2 regions of the Mesorhizobium sp. M1088 genome follow, and region 1 is predicted to be linked to the other one. Evidence: predicted binding sites of a transcription regulator. Region 1 holds the regulator's gene; the other holds the start of a gene.
The links. Region 1 encodes LexA, which represses DNA repair genes until DNA is damaged. Its sites were predicted from a motif close to TGTTCNNNNTGTGTTCNG; they were not measured.
Positions count from the first base shown of each region.

Region 1 (5,448 bases):
TCCGAGTTTCCAGATGTCCTTCGCCGCGACGGCGGCCCTTGTCGGCGCCTATGCAGGCTGGTCCGATTACCGCGCCGGCAGGGCCACCACGCCGCCGCCGCGGCAGTCGCCGCTACGCTTTGCCACTCGAAAGGTCCTGCTGGGCATGTGCGGTCTGGCGATGACCTCGATCATTGCAGGGAGCGCCACGGCGCTTTTCGCCATATGGCATTTCCAGCGCGTGGCGCCGCTCAGCCTGTTCGCCAATCTGGCCATCATGCCCATCGTCTCACTGGTCGTCATGCCCTTCGCCGTTCTCAGCGCGCTGGCGATGCCGTTCGGTGCGGATGGCCCTTTTCTCTATGTCATGGGCAAGGGGCTGACGGCGATGATCGCCCTGTCCGGGTGGATCTCGGAGCGCTCGCCGATCGATGCGGTCGGGCTGATTTCGCTGAGATCCGTCCTTCTGGTGACGATCGCCCTCGTCATTGCCAGCATGGCGACGACGTGGTTGCGGCTGGCGGCACTTCCTTTTGCGCTCGCCGGCTTGCTGACGACAACGCAGACACGCATACCCGACGTATTGGTCTCGGAGGACGCACGGCTGGTCGCGCTGCCGATCGGCAGCGGTGAACTCGCGGTCAACCGGGCACGCCCGAATGAGTTCACCATCGACAACTGGAAACGCGCGCTCACATCAGAGGCTATCGTCACGCCGGAAACACCTGGAAAGAACGACCCGCAATTCGACATTGCCGATCCGGCCGACCTACCGCCGGGCATGCCGTTCATTTGCACGGACGGCCTCTGCCTTGCCAGGCATCCATCCGGCGCGATCATCGCGCAAGCCAAGGACCGCGATACTGCGCGGCCAGCCTGCGCCTTTGCCAGCTTGATCGTCATCGACGACGCCACCGCCCATAACCCCTGCTACTACGACCGGCTGGTCCTCGTCGTCACCAAACGGCAACTGGCGCGCGCGGGAAGTGCCGCCGTCTATTTCGATCCACAAGCGGCAACACGCGCCGAGATCCGCTTCGCCGTCGAAAAATCATACCGGCCCTGGCACGTGCAGCGGAAATTTTCACGCGCGGCACGGGGCCTGCCGCCATACCGCCGGGCCGACAACCCCAAAGCCGGCGCCAAGGGCGGAGCTCAGTAGCGGCGGATCAGTCCGACGAGCTTGCCCTGCACCTTGACCCTGTCTGGTCCGAAGATGCGCGTCTCGTAGGCCGGATTGGCGGCTTCCAGGGCGATCGAGGCGCCCTTGCGGCGGAACCGCTTCAGCGTCGCTTCCTCCTCGTCGACCAGTGCCACCACGATCTCACCGGGGCTCGCCGTATCGGCATTGCGGATGATCACCGTGTCGCCGTCGAAAATGCCGGCCTCGATCATCGAATCGCCTTTGACCTCGAGCGCATAATGCTCGCCGCCCATGATCATATCCGGCGGCACCGAAATCGAATGCGTCTGGTGCTGGATGGCGTCGATCGGCACACCGGCAGCGATGCGGCCCATCACCGGGATCGAAACGGCGGCGACGACATCGTCGTCATTTCCGGCTGCGGGCACGCGCGACGATGTCGGCTTGCCTTGCCGAGGGGCGCCTTGCCCAAGACTACCCTGGATGACACTCGGCGAGAACTTGCGTGCCGCATTGAGGCCGGGGGCGATCGAGTCAGGCAGGCGTAGCACCTCCAGCGCACGGGCCCGGTTGGGCAAACGGCGAATGAAGCCGCGCTCCTCCAGCGCCGTAATCAGCCGGTGGATTCCGGATTTGGAAGCCAGGTCGAGCGCTTCCTTCATCTCGTCGAATGAAGGCGGGATACCGCTTTCCTTCAACCTTTCGTGGATGAACATAAGCAGTTCGTGTTGTTTGCGTGTCAGCATAGCGACCCCCAACAGAATCAGAAAAACAAACCCAGAACAAACACTATCTGTTCCAGTTGTGTTCCGCAACTGTTTAAAGTTTAATGAATGCGTTAAGGCTCGGGAAACAAACGACGTCCCCTACCGGCGTACCGCATTTTCACCGCCGCGAGCCTCATCGCCTTGATTCTGCTTTCGTTTGCGCCCTTCTGGCCTCCTAGAAGGCGGCACTGGCATCGGCCGTCGGTCGGCAAAAGGCACGGAATTGAACCCGTATCGACTGTGCGGTTTGGTCAATGCACCGTGAACGAAACGAACTCAAAACGCCAACCTCGGGTTAAGTCCCGGTTTCCACCGCCTGGTCAGGCTGCTTCTCGCCGGTGGAGCCTTGCTGCGCGCAACCAAGTAATGGAAGAACAGTCGATGCGTGTCCGGCGTTGCGTTGGATCTTGGGGGAGCAGACAAATCATGACAGGAATTCCCGATCTCGTGGCCATAAAGGCGATGGATGCCGCGGATCCGCTGCGCGCGATGCGCGACCGCTTTGTGTTGCCGCAAGGAGTGATCTATCTCGACGGCAATTCGCTAGGAGCTGCTTCACGTGCCGCTTTCGATGAACTGCACAAGGCCGCGACCGAAGAATGGTCGCATGATCTCATCCGCGCATGGAACACGGCCGGCTGGTTCAACATGCCGCTTGAACTTGGCGACCAGCTCGGGCGCCTGATCGGGGCCGCGGCCGGCCAGACAGTGGTCTGCGACACGACATCGGTCAATATCTACAAGCTGCTGCACGCCGCCATGGCCATGCGACCGGAGCGGCAGGTCATCGTCGCCGAGGGCGATAGTTTTCCGACGGACCTCTACATGGCCGAGGGTGTGGTTTCGACGCGAAAAGATACGCTGCTGCGCCTCTCGGGAGTCGACGCGCCGACCATCGAAGAGCTGATCGACGAACGCACCGCTGTGGTGCTGGTCAACCACGTCAACTATAAGTCGGGCGAACTGCGCGACATGCCGGCGCTGACGCGCAGGGCTCAGGAAGCCGGGGCGATGATCGTCTGGGATCTCTGCCACACCGCCGGCGCGATGCCAGTCGAACTCGACAAGGCAAACGCCGATTTTGCCGTTGGCTGCACCTACAAATATCTGAATGGCGGCCCGGGCGCGCCTGCCTTCATCTATGCGGCTGAGCGGCATCTTTCCGACATCCAGCAGCCGCTCACCGGCTGGTGGGGCCATGCACGGCCCTTCGCCTTCGAGCCAGGCTATGCGGCCGGCACCGGCATCCGCCGGTTTCTGTGCGGCACGCAGCCGGTCTTGTCGATGCGCACGCTGAAGGGCGCGCTCGACATCTGGAACGATGTCGACATGACGGCGGTGCGCAAGAAGAGCATCGCGCTGGCGGATCTGTTCATCGAGCTTGTCGAGGCAAAGTGCGGCACTTACGGGCTCACGCTCGAAAGCACGCGCGATGGGGAAAAACGCGGCAGCCAGATTTCATTCATGCATGAGCATGGCTACCAGGTCATGCGCGCGCTGATCGAACGTGGCGTGATCGGCGATTTTCGCGCGCCATCGACCATGCGCTTCGGCTTCACCCCGCTCTATGTCGGCTATGCCGATGTCTGGCAGGCCGCCAAAGTGCTTGAGGACATCCTGCACACCGGTGCGTGGAAGGATGCGCGCTTCGCCATCAAAGCAGCTGTCACTTGAGATTGATGCGAGAGCTGGAATCGTGAGGCTGGCGACGACGCGCCGCGCGATGCTTACGGCTACGCTGCAGGGCCATATGCCAGGGAGGGCGCAGGGTGTTCGAACGTCACATTGCCGATTGGGACAACGCCTATGCCAACAGCGCCAACATAGCCGGCAGCGATCGCTGGCCGGCGGCCTGGATCGAGCCCGCGCGGGTTTTCCGCGACGTGCTTTCGACCGAGGGCAGGGCGCGGCTCGACATGGCCTATGGCGACAATCCACGCAACCGGCTCGATCTTTTCCTGCCGGCCATCAAGCCCAAGGGACTCGTGGTGTTCGTTCATGGCGGCTACTGGATGGAATTCGACAAGAATTTCTGGTCGCATCTTGCCGCTGGCCCTGTTGATCGCGGCTATGCGGTGGCGATGCCGTCCTACACGCTCTGTCCGCAGATACGCATTGGCGGCATCGTCAAGGAAGTCGGCGCGGCGATCGGCAAGGCGGCGGCGATCGTTGCAGGGCCGCTGATGCTGACCGGGCACTCGGCCGGCGGCCATCTTGTTAGCCGGATGGTTACGGCGACGACGCCGCTGGCGCCCGAAGTCGTCCGGCGCGTTCGTCATGTAGTGTCGATCTCGGGGGTGCACGATTTGCGCCCGATCATGCGCACCGGCATGAACGAGACGCTGGCGATCGATGAGGCCGAGGCGCAGGCCGAAAGCCCGGTGCTGCTGCGCCCGATGGACAAGGCCCGCCTGACCTGCTGGGCCGGCGGCGGCGAGCGCGCTGAATTCCTGCGTCAGAGCGCGTTGCTGGCCAACATCTGGATCGGCCTGGGTACCGCGACCAGCTCGGTGGTCGAGCCTGACCGGCATCATTTCAACATCATCGACGGTTTGGCCGATCCAGACCATCCGCTGACCCGGACCTTGATTTCGGAGTGAGGCAGGTTCAGCGTAGCATCAGTACGTCGCAGGGGGAGCCCGCCGCCGCGGCAGGCGCGAACGGCGCGCGAACGATCAGCCCGTCGGCATCGGCCAGCATTTTCAGCATCGAGGAGTCCTGGATGCCGAACGGCGTCGCCACGAGCGTACCGGCGTCATCAATGACAACAGCCCGCACATAATCTTGCCTGAGATCGTTGGCCGGCATGGCGGCACCGAGCCGTGCCCGACGTATATCCTGCTGAAAGGCGCGGCCGCCGAGCCGCGCCAGCAGCGGCTTCAGGAAGAGCTGAGTGCAGACCAGGCTTGCCACCGGATTGCCGGGCAGGCCGATGCAGCGAATGTCTCCCAGCCGCCCGAACATCAGTGGCTTGCCCGGCCGCATGGCGATCTTCCAGAAATCGAGCGTCATGCCTTGCCCGGTCAGCACCTCATGGACGAAGTCGTGGTCACCGACCGAGGCACCGCCCAGCGTGACGATGACGTTCGCGCCAGCCTTCACGGCCTTTTCAACCAGCGCAGCGATCGCCTCCCTGCGGTCCGGCGCGATGCCAAGGTCGAGCGCGCGCGCACCGACCGACTGTGCGGCAGCGGCGACACCATAGGCGTTGGAGGAGATGATCTGGTCGGGGCCAAGATCGCTGCCCGGCGGCAGCAATTCGTCGCCGGTGGCGATGATGGCGACCAGCGGCCGTTTGACCACGCGCACCTCGGGGTGATTGGCCGATGCCGCCAGCGATAAGGCCGCCGGGTCGAGCAGGCGGCCTTTGGGCAGCAGGACATCGCCCTTGGCGAAATCGAGCCCGAGGCGGCGGATGTTGCGCCCCTGCACCGTCGGTTCCGTCACTTCGACGCTGCTGCCACCGAGATCGCGGGCGTTCTCCTGGATGACGATAGTGTCGGCGCCTTCGGGAAGCGGTGCGCCGGTAAAGATGCGCACGGCCTGCCGCTGCTGCAC
Region 1 is NZ_JAMYMO010000016.1:16,016-21,463, forward strand. Features, by position in the region: gene NKH49_RS19265 (ComEC/Rec2 family competence protein) at 1-1,141, shown strand, start outside; gene lexA (transcriptional repressor LexA) at 1,135-1,869, opposite strand; gene kynU (kynureninase) at 2,317-3,564, shown strand; gene NKH49_RS19280 (hormone-sensitive lipase) at 3,660-4,490, shown strand; gene NKH49_RS19285 (molybdopterin molybdotransferase MoeA) at 4,498-5,448, opposite strand, start outside.

Region 2 (5,448 bases), on a different contig from region 1:
GCGACGAAGCACGTAGCCGCGTCCTTCGTTGGACGGCAGCACGCCGTCGGCGACCAGGAAGCAGGACGAACGCAAATGGTCGGCGATGACACGGAACGATGCGACGGTGCCCGCATCCGGACCTTTGCCAAGCGCCGACGACGCAGCGTCGATCAGGTGGCGGAACAGGTCGGTTTCGAAGACGCTTTCAACCCCTTGCAGGATGGATGCCATGCGCTCGAGGCCCATGCCTGTGTCGATCGACGGACGCGGCAGGTCGACGCGCTCGTCCTTCGTCACCTGTTCGTACTGCATGAACACCAGGTTCCAGAATTCAAGGAAACGGTCGCCATCCTCCTCGGGGCTGCCGGGAGGGCCGCCCCAGATATGCTCGCCGCGGTCGATGAATATCTCCGAACACGGCCCGCAAGGTCCAGTGTCGCCCATTGCCCAGAAATTGTCCGAAGTCGCGATGCGGATGATGCGATCGTCCGAAAGGCCGGCGATCTTCTTCCAGTACGAGGCCGCCTCGTCGTCGGTGTGGTAGACGGTGACCAGCAGCTTGTCCTTCTTCAGCCCGAACTCCCTGGTGATCAGGTTCCAGGCAAGCTCTATGGCCCGCTCCTTGAAATAGTCGCCGAAGGAGAAATTGCCGAGCATCTCGAAGAAGGTCAGGTGGCGCGCGGTGTAGCCGACATTGTCGAGGTCGTTGTGCTTGCCGCCGGCGCGAACACTCTTCTGGGCGGTCGTGGCGCGCGAATAGGGCCGCTTCTCCAGACCGGTGAAAACGTTCTTGAACTGCACCATGCCGGCATTGGTGAACATCAGCGTCGGGTCGTTGCGCGGCACCAGCGGGCTTGACGCGACGACCTCGTGACCTTCCTTGCGAAAATAGTCGAGAAATGCCGACCGGATCTCGTTGACGCCACTCATGAATACTGCCTTTTCGAGAGAACCGCCGGCTGCCGGCGGAAAATAGACATGGCCTTTTAGCGGTCGCACCGCAGCCTGTCCAGAAACACCAAATGGGCTCAAATCCCGGCTTTCACCAGCGCCTTGAAATGCGTCTGCCTCGCCGTCAAACGCGAACCGCCGGCCCTGGGCCGGCGGTTCGAAACGCATCGATTACGCAAACTCAAAATCAAAACATCAAATCGAAACCTGGCTGAGGCTCAGCGAGGCGTCGCTTGCCCTACATCACCCCAGCGTCGTCCTCGAAACCGTCATCGCTGCTTTCGGAGCCGCCGTTCTCAAGGAATTTCTCAGCGATCAGCCCGGCATTCTGCCGTAGCGCCAGCTCGATCTCGCGCGCCGTGTCGGGATTGTCGCGCAGGAACATTTTTGCGTTTTCGCGGCCCTGGCCAAGACGCTGCGAATTGTAGGAGAACCAGGCGCCCGACTTTTCGACCACGCCCGCCTTGACGCCGAGATCGACCAGCTCGCCGGTCTTGGAGACGCCCTCGCCATACATGATGTCGAACTCGACCACCTTGAAGGGCGGCGCCAGCTTGTTCTTGACGACCTTGACGCGGGTCTGGTTGCCGACGACCTCGTCGCGATCCTTGACCGAGCCGATGCGGCGGATGTCGAGGCGGACCGAGGCATAGAATTTCAACGCATTGCCGCCGGTCGTCGTCTCGGGCGAACCGAACATGACGCCGATCTTCATGCGGATCTGGTTGATGAAGATGACCATGGTGTTGGAGCGCGAGATCGAGGCGGTGAGCTTGCGCAGTGCCTGGCTCATCAGGCGGGCCTGCAGGCCGGGCAGCGAATCGCCCATCTCGCCTTCGATTTCCGCCCGCGGCGTCAACGCCGCCACCGAATCGACCACCAGCACGTCGATGGCGCCGGAGCGCACCAGCGTGTCGCAGATCTCCAGCGCCTGCTCGCCGGTATCGGGCTGCGAGATCAAAAGGTTTTCGAGATCGACGCCGAGCTTGCGGGCATAGACCGGGTCGAGCGCGTGCTCGGCATCGACGAAGGCGCAGATGCCGCCCTTCTTCTGGGCTTCGGCCACCGTGTGCAGCGCCAGCGTCGTCTTGCCCGAGCTTTCCGGCCCGTAGATCTCGACGATGCGGCCGCGCGGCAGGCCGCCGACGCCAAGCGCGATGTCCAGCCCAAGCGAGCCGGTCGGCACCGTTTCGATCTCGACGACCTGCTCATTCGCGCCGAGCCGCATGATCGAGCCCTTGCCGAAGGCACGCTCGATTTGCGACAGCGCCGCATCCAGAGCCTTTGATTTATCCACCGCTTTGTCCTCTACAAGCCGCAAAGAATTCTGAGCCATGATACATCACCCCGTGGTCGTCAATGGAGGCCGGACAATCCCGCAATCCTTAAAAGAATGTACCTCATTTGTTCTCATTTGTCAATGAGCACCAAGGGTTTGAAAAACAACGGATATCCATATTTGTTCTATTTTTGTTTCGCAATTATTGCTTCCGATGTGTCTCGCCTCGCATGCGGCGCCGTTGCCGTCACCAACCGAATCGGACCCGCGATTGCAGGGTTCCGCCCGGCGACCTAGTCTCCCCCGGGCAACAGCTAAAGGGCATTTTGACGGCATGATCAAATCCCCGACGATCCTGGCCGTGGGCGGCGCCTATATCGAGCGGCGCGGCCGGGTTGCCGGCGCCTTCGTGCCGGCCGCTTCCAACCCCGGCACGATGCGCGAGCATGTCGGCGGTGCCGTCTTCAACGCCTTGCGCTGTGCGGTGCGACGCGGCGTCTCGGCCTCGCTGCTTTCGGTGCGCGGCGGCGATGCCCTTGGCGACACGGTTTTACGCGCCGTCACCGAGGCCGGCGTTGCCGACCTGTCGGCGGTGTTCCTCGACCGAGCAACGCCAAGCCATACGATGCTGATCGACAGCGACGGCGGGCTGATCGCCGGCCTTGCCGACATGGTGCTCTACGAGCTGGCGCTTCCCAAGCAGATCCGCCGTGCCAAGGTGCGGGAAGCGATCGGTTCGGCCGACGCGGTGCTGTGCGACGCCAACCTGCCGTCGACCGCGCTGGAGCGGCTGGCGGCACTCGCCGCCGGCAAGCCGGTGTTTGCGCTTGCGGTCTCGCCCAACAAAGCGGCGCGGCTGACGCCGGTGCTCGACCGTCTGGCGATGGCCTTCATGAACCGGCGCGAGGCCGGCGTGCTCGCCGGCGTCCAAATCGATCAAGGCATCGTCGACGGCCTGAGACGCGCCGGGCTGAAAAGCGGCGTGATCACCGCCGGCGACGAACCAGTGCTCGGTTTCGACGAATTGAGCGCGTTCTCGATCTCGCCACCGCCGCTGCAAAAGCGGACCGATGCTGCCGGCGCCGGCGACGCATTGGCAGGCGCCACGATCGCTGCCCTGCTGCGCGGCCTGACGCTGCGCGCGGCACTGCGCGAAGGCATTGCCGCAGCGATGCTCGCCGACGAGCGCGCCGCCTTCACCAGCGCTGGCTTTGCCGAGGCGCTGGCGCTCGTGCCCGAGGCGCGGGACCTGGCATGAAGTGCGGCCCGGAATTGCCGAAGCATGACGCAGCCTATTTGCCGGCGCGCCGTGCTGCCTCGTAGGCGCGGCGCGACCAGATCGCCATCTCGTCGGGATCGTCGAACGCGCTGTCGGGAACGCTCCAATAGGGCATCGACACGAGCTTGCCGTGGCGCGAGCCGGTATAGGTCCATTGCAGGCAGCCGGCCGCTTCGAAATCCGGGGCGCTTTCGGCGTCGGCCTTCAGCATCAATTCGCCACCGATGACGATGGCGACGATGACGCCGTCGAAATAGATGCCCTTGCCGCCGAACAGCTTGCGGATGCTGACCGGGCCGAGGCCTTCGAAAAGCTCTTCTATGCGCTCGTTGTCCATGCGGCGATCATGTCACCCGGATTTCCCCTTGTCATCGCCGCAACCGGCGCCATCCTGACAAAGTGCAAATCACTTTCGTCGGAGTTTCTCATGCCGCTTCTGCTCAAAGGGTCCTGCCGGTGCAATGCCGTGCGTTTCGAGGTGGAAAGCCACACGCCGGTGCCGTTCATGCTGTGCTACTGCTCGATCTGCCGCAAGCAGCAGGGCGGCGGCGGTTTTGCCATCAATCTCGGCGCCGATTACCAGACGCTGAAAATCCAGGGCAAGCGCCATCTCGGCGTCTACCGCGCCGAGATCGAGGACGACGAGCACCCGCAACGCGAGATCTCGACCGGCGAGCGGAACTTCTGCACGAAATGCGGGACGGCACTCTGGCTCTACGATCCGACCTGGCCGGAGCTGGTGCATCCGTTTGCCTCGGCGATCGACACCGACCTGCCAAAGCCGCCGGAGAAGGTGCATCTGATGCTGAAATACAAGGCGAACTGGGTCGAGCCGGATATCGGCAAGGGCGACAAGGTTTTCGATGTCTACCCGGAGGAGTCGATCGCAGACTGGCACAAGCGAACGGGGATGTGGGTGGATTAGCGTTCTTCTCCCCGTCGCTATATGGGGAGAAGATGCCGGCAGGCAGATGTGGGGCGGCGCAAACATTGCGAACGCCGGCTCGGCCCCTCATCCGGCCCTTCGGGCCACCTTCTCCCCGTATAGTGACGGGGAGAACGAAAACCTCAGGCCGAAGCGCGCGCCTCGGCCAGTGCCTTCAGATCAGCCGGCTTCAATTCGACCGATTCGCCGCAGCCGCAGGCCGAGCTCTGGTTCGGGTTGCGGAAGGTGAAGCCGGTTCGCAGTGTCGTCTGCTCGAAATCCATCTCGGTGCCGAACAGGAAAAGTGCCGCCTCCGGCGCGACATAGACATGGGCGCCATCGCGCTCGATATGGTCGTCCTTGGTGTTCGGCTCGGTCACCAGATCGACCGTATATTCCATGCCGGCGCAGCCGCCCTTCTTGATGCCAAGGCGAATGCCATGCGCATTCTCACGGGTCGCGACGATCTCGCGCACCCGGTCGGCAGCCTTTTCGGTCATCGTGATGACGGCGAAGCGTCCCATGTCTTTCCTTCTCCATTCTTTGCAGGTTCAAGGCCTGCCGAATGATTCCTCACCTAAAATGGTGAAGTTTTGTACCCGGCGCAAGTGCGCCAGCTCTGTCTGGTCGGATGCTAATACCAGCCCACCGCCACCTGTGCCTCTTCCGACATGCGGTCGGGCGACCAGGGGGGATCGAAGGTCATGTTGACCTCGACGCCGGAAACGCCTTCGACGGCGCCGACGGCATTTTCGACCCAACCCGGCATTTCGCCGGCCACCGGGCAGCCGGGCGCGGTCAGCGTCATGTCGATCTTGACCGAGCGGTCGTCCTCGATGTCGATCTTGTAGACCAGGCCGAGCTCGTAGATGTCGGCCGGGATTTCCGGGTCGTAGACCGTCTTCAGCGCCGAGACGATGTCGTCGGTCAGCCGCGCCAATTCGTCGGCGGGGATTGTCGATCCGGAAACCGCCGCATTGGTCGTCGCTTCCGAATTGGTCTCGGCGGTGTGGCTGGCATCATCCATGATCG
Region 2 is NZ_JAMYMO010000010.1:14,520-19,967, reverse strand. Features, by position in the region: gene alaS (alanine--tRNA ligase) at 1-912, opposite strand, end outside; gene recA (recombinase RecA) at 1,172-2,269, opposite strand; gene NKH49_RS14865 (PfkB family carbohydrate kinase) at 2,547-3,470, shown strand; gene NKH49_RS14860 (TfoX/Sxy family protein) at 3,505-3,828, opposite strand; gene NKH49_RS14855 (GFA family protein) at 3,919-4,416, shown strand; gene sufA (Fe-S cluster assembly scaffold SufA) at 4,560-4,940, opposite strand; gene NKH49_RS14845 (SUF system Fe-S cluster assembly protein) at 5,051-5,443, opposite strand.
Region 2: a site for LexA is predicted at 2,394-2,411, ahead of recA (recombinase RecA). Genes of this name have one in related genera too.